2 regions of the Novosphingobium sp. DS6-6 genome follow, and region 2 is predicted to be linked to the other one. Evidence: riboswitches for the same ligand, from Rfam matches in the RefSeq annotation. Region 2 holds a riboswitch; the other holds the start of a gene.
The links. A riboswitch is a leader RNA that binds a small molecule or an ion and turns the genes downstream of it on or off. The one in region 2 is predicted to bind cobalamin.
Positions count from the first base shown of each region.

Region 1: linked by a shared signal. The riboswitch ahead of AC3EDY_RS13440 (DUF1636 domain-containing protein) and the one ahead of AC3EDY_RS06075 (TonB-dependent receptor plug domain-containing protein) in region 2 are both predicted to bind cobalamin.

Region 1 is NZ_JBYNTS010000012.1:8,448-10,895, reverse strand. It holds gene cobT (nicotinate-nucleotide--dimethylbenzimidazole phosphoribosyltransferase) at 1-731, opposite strand, end outside; gene AC3EDY_RS13440 (DUF1636 domain-containing protein) at 728-1,114, opposite strand; cobalamin riboswitch at 1,304-1,528, opposite strand; gene AC3EDY_RS13435 (transposase) at 1,650-2,111, opposite strand; gene AC3EDY_RS13430 (amidase) at 2,221-2,448, shown strand, end outside.
Region 2 is NZ_JBYNTS010000004.1:28,393-30,840, forward strand. It holds gene AC3EDY_RS06075 (TonB-dependent receptor plug domain-containing protein) at 1-1,398, opposite strand, end outside; cobalamin riboswitch at 1,509-1,702, opposite strand; gene AC3EDY_RS06080 (cell wall hydrolase) at 1,852-2,448, shown strand, end outside.

The sequences.
Region 1 (2,448 bases), on a different contig from region 2:
AGCGCGCGCGCGCGCAGCACGGCACCGGCCATGGCGGCAATCTCGCGCCCGCCCAGCCGGCGCAGCGTCTCGAACGGGGTGGACGGCGCATCGGCATGGAGCGCGAGCGCGCGTTCGATCACCGCGACTTTGCGCGCAACGCCCGCGCGATCGAGCCCGGTGCCCGGCCCGGCCCAGTCCGCCGCGGTGCCGCCCAAGCTGTGCGCGCAAAGCGCGGCGGCGGCCGTGGTATTGCCGATGCCCATTTCCCCCAGCGTCAGAATATCGAGATCGGGGGTGACCGCCGCTGCCCCGGCGTTGATCGCGGCGAGGCATTCGGCCTCGCTCATCGCGGGGCCGGTGGTGAAATCGGCCGTCGGCCGATCCAGATCGAGCGGCACTACCCGCAGATCGAGCCCCGCCGCCCCGGCCAGGGCGTTTATCGCGGCGCCGCCCGCGGCAAAATTCGCCACCATGGCGGCCGTGACGCTGGCGGGAAAGGCGCTGACACCATGCACGACAACACCGTGGTTGCCGGCAAAGATGGCAGTGCGCCCACGAACGATCACCGGCTGTTCGCGCCCCTGCCAGCCGGCCATGAACACGGCCAGGTCTTCCAGGCGGCCGAGCGATCCCGGCGGCTTGGTAAGCACGGCCTGGCGGGCACGGGCAGCGCCCATGGCGGCTTCATCGGGCGCGGACAATGCGGACAGCGCGCCGGCAAAGGCGGCAGGCGTGGCAAACGCGCTCATGCCGCAACGAACCCCGCCGGCGGAGTACGGGCGATGAAATGCCCTTTGACCCCAGGCGGCCACTGCGCGAACGGCACTTCGCCATGCGGGCTTTGCGCATAGGCCGCGGCATAAGCGAGAATGGCGGCGGCCGCCCCTTCATCGGGCGCGAACCGGCCCAGCACATAGCCCAGTTTCCCCGGCGCGCGCAGATGCACGGTGCATGATTGGGCACAGGCGAACAGGCACGCCATTTCCTGGATGGCAATGCCGGCAAAGCGGCCATCCTTCTGCTGCGCGGCGCGCAGTGCCGCCGCCAGCCGGGCGCCACCGCGCCGCTCGTCGCCATGGTGGCAGGTATTGCAGGCCACGATGGCGGGGCCTTCGTCAACGGGAGTAAGCATGCAAGAGCCTTCCACGCGCCGGGCGATGGAACAGGGCAAGGGCCTGCCGGTATCGATCCGGCCGGACGCGCGGTGGCAGGCCGGCGCACGAAGCCCGCCACAAAGCGACCCGTGCAGCCCCGGCCGCACATGTGCTCGTCGCCCAGACGGAAGCATTACCGTGCCCGGACCATCCCCTGGATCAAGGCAAGAGCGACCGATGCGCCGGCAGGTCTCCTGGCTCGCGGGTCAGGGCTTGATGCAAGCCTTCCCAGGCCGCTGCCGGCCCAGTGGCGATCCCCGGCACGAAAGGGGATCGGTTGCATCGCGCTCGCCGCTTACAGTTGCAGGGACAGCTGCGGACTTGGGGACGAAGCCCCCGCACCGCATTCCCGATTAAGCCCCTTTCGGGGCACCGACGCGATCTTTCAGAAGACAAGGCGCAAGGCCCTGCCCCGGCGCACCCTCTAGACCAGATCGGCCGGCAAGCCAACCGCCCTTGACCGCACCCGGATCGCGGCGCCGGTCAGGGCCGCGGATCGTCCGGTGGCGGCGGTCACGGTGCTGGCGCTTCGAACCGTCGCTGCACGAGCTGATCGACCAGGGCGACTTTCTCCGCTTCGGAAAACCGGATCGTCGTTTTGCCGAGAAACCGCGCGAGGCGCATCATCATGTGCCAGGCGGTATCCTGCGTGATGCCAAGATCCCGGGCCAGCTGGGTGCTGGCGATGCATCGCGGATGGGCCGCGATCAACCGCACGGCGATCAGCCAGTGCCGCAAGGGAAGCTTGCTGCCGCCGAAAACCGTGCCCGCGCGAACGTTGAAGCGTTTGGCACAGGCGCGGCAGCGCATCTGCTCCCGCTCGTCCTGCACGTTCACTTTCCGGGAGCCGCAATGCGGGCAGGAAACGCCGTCGGGCCAGCGGATCGCACGCACGAATTCGATCGCCCCCGCTTCATCGGGAAACGCCCGCTGCGCCCACTGTCTTCGCCACAGGCGCACGCCGCGCGCGGTCATCGCTCCCTCATGATCCTGGCACTTTGGTATATAGATTTCGCACGCCGGCCGCATTGTCAATTCGTGAGTGGAAATCTAGATTTGCCGCATACTGCCAAAGGAAAATACCATGTCGGTAAGTCTCGATGATCTGTTCCTGCCGGCTTACGAGCAAAGACAGGCATTAAGCGAAGGAAAATTCACTTCTCTTGATTTGACAAAAGCCTATCTTGAAAGAATTGAACTGCTCAATTCAGAGCTGGTCGCTTTCGTTCAGGTCGATTGTGACGGCGCAATTGCGGCCGCAAACGACGCGGATATTCGACTGAAGGCCGGAGACACATCGCCGGTTCTGGGA
Region 2 (2,448 bases):
GATCAGGCTGCGCGTATCGCGGCGGAAGGCCGTCACGCCGGCGCGAAACGTCCCATCGGCGCTGGCATAGGCAAGGCCCAGGTCATAGCTGCGGCTGCGCTCCGGGCTGAGATTGCGATTGCCGTAATCGGGCGAAAACAGCTGATAGAGCGTGGGCGCACGAAAGCCTTCGCCATAGCTGGCGTTCAGGCGCAGGCCGGGCAGCACGTCCACCGTTCCATTGGCCCCCAGGCTCCAATTGCTGCCGAACTGGCTCTGTTCGTCATAGCGCACGCCGCCGGCAAGGCTTGCCTTGGCACTGTACCAGCCCAGCATGGCGTGGCCGCTGGTAAGATGCGCGCGCTGCCGCGCATCGAACGTGCTGTCGAACCGGGTCCATTCGCGGTCGGCCCCGAAATCGAGCGCGAAACCGGACGGCAGCGTGTAGCGCCCGTTGAGCTCGACCCTTTCGCTGCGGCCGTTGTAGCCATATTCGAACGTATCGTCGGCCCCGCCGGTGTAATAGCGCCGGCGCGTATCGGATAGCGCGTAAGCGGCGTTGAAAGTAAGCGCGCTGCCCGTGAAATTCAGCCCGGCGCGGCCGAAGAACTGCCGCGTGGTGCTGTATTCCGGCGTATCGCCGAAGGTATAGGTCGGCGCGGGATAACCGTCGATCTGCGTCTTGCCATTGGCATAGCGCGCGGTCGCGAAAAGCGAGAGCGTGTCGGTAAGGTTGAACCGGCCCTTGCCCCCGACACGCCATTGGTCATAGCCGTCGCGCTCGCTGCCGCTGGCCGCGGCCGAGACGCCATCGGTGGTGACATAGCCGCCGTTGACCGAAAGCGCATAACGCGCGCGCTCGACGCCCGCGATGGCATCGGCGTTATAGGAATTGCGCGATCCCGCCTCGGCCGAAGCTGCGACGCCATCGATTTCGCGCGTCGTGATGGCGATGACCCCGCCGATGGCGGAACTGCCCCAGATCACCGAGTTCGAACCGCGCAGCACCTCGATCCGCTCGATCCCGCCAGTGGTCAGCGTGCCGAAATCGAACCCGCCCGAGGCTGCCGCGGGATCTTCCGCCCGCGCTCCGTCGATCAGCACCAGGGTGTGCTGCCCTTCCCCGCCGCGCAGGCGCACGGCGGTCTGCGCACCCAGACCGCCGGTGCGCGAATAGGTCAGGCCAGGCACGCGTTCGAGCACGCGGGTCAAGTCCTGCCCCTGCACCGCCTCGATCGTCTGCAATGGCAGAACGGTGATGGCCTGGCCGGTCTGATCCAGCGCGATGGCGTTGCCGGTAGCCAGCACGGTGATCTGTGCACCGTCAGCGGCGCCCGCATCGGGTGCCGGCGCCTCCTCTGCATGCGCGGGAACGGCCAGCACGAGAATGCCGGCCAGCACAAGTGGCGATGTCTTCATGACGTTTCCTCCCGGCCGATGGACAGTCTTGCCGTCCATGGCGGGAGGTCCGCCGGGCCTTGGGGGCGGAAACTCACCACGCTTGCGCCCGGTACACCCCGCCCGGCCGCGGAACGACCACACACCGGCAGGTTTCCTGGCTCATCCGGAGTCATCGCGACACACCGACCTTCCCAGCCCGCAAAGGGCCAGTGGCGCACAAGGGCGTGGCGCTCTTCCGGAAACAGTTGCGGGGGCAGCGCCGGTTTGGTCCGGCTTCCCTCTTAGCCCGCGATAAGCGGGCACCGGTGGCGTCGCGCCAGTCGATAGCGCGGCATGCCCGAAGGGGCAAGCCCTCAGCACCGGTTAACCAGACCGTAGCAGCCTGTGCCTTATCGGGACGTGACCGAATCCCGCCGTGCATGGCTTGAACTAGCCGCCTAACGCGGGGTGGAAAGGCCAGCCGTCGCATACATGCCTCAGCCGATTCCTCCTGCCGGCGCCACGCCCACTCTGCCGCCCGAGGCTTTGATGCCGCCGCTGGGGCAAGAGGCGCGCCTGTGCGCCGCGCAGCGCAGGCAGGCCGAAGCGGCGCTGGTCGCCGGGCTTGTGCTGCCGCCGGTGCGCCCGCGCGATTTCACCGCCCGCATCCGCCGCCGCGACATGACATCGTGGCGCTATCAGCATCGCCCGTTTTCCCGGCTGGCGGAGCGGGCGGCCGGCATTGCCGCGGTCGGCGCGCTGGGCCTGGCCCTGGGCGCGATCGGCTGGGGCTCCCCCGGAATCGTCCCGGCCGCGGCCCGCAACCCGACCGAAAGCCTGCAGCCGTTCGAACGTGCTGGCGAAAGCTTCCCCGGCTCGGCGTTCTATTTCGTTTCGGCGCGGGATAGCGGCCTGCTTGCGCCACAGGATGCCGCGCGCGCCTGGGACCGGCAGATCGCGGCGATCCATAGTGACGCGGATGATGGCACGCCCTTTTCGGCATGGGCGCGCAATCCCGCGGCGCGGCCGCTCTTTGCCACCGGCAGCGGGGAAGACCGCTGGCGCGCGCTGCAATGCCTGACGACCGCC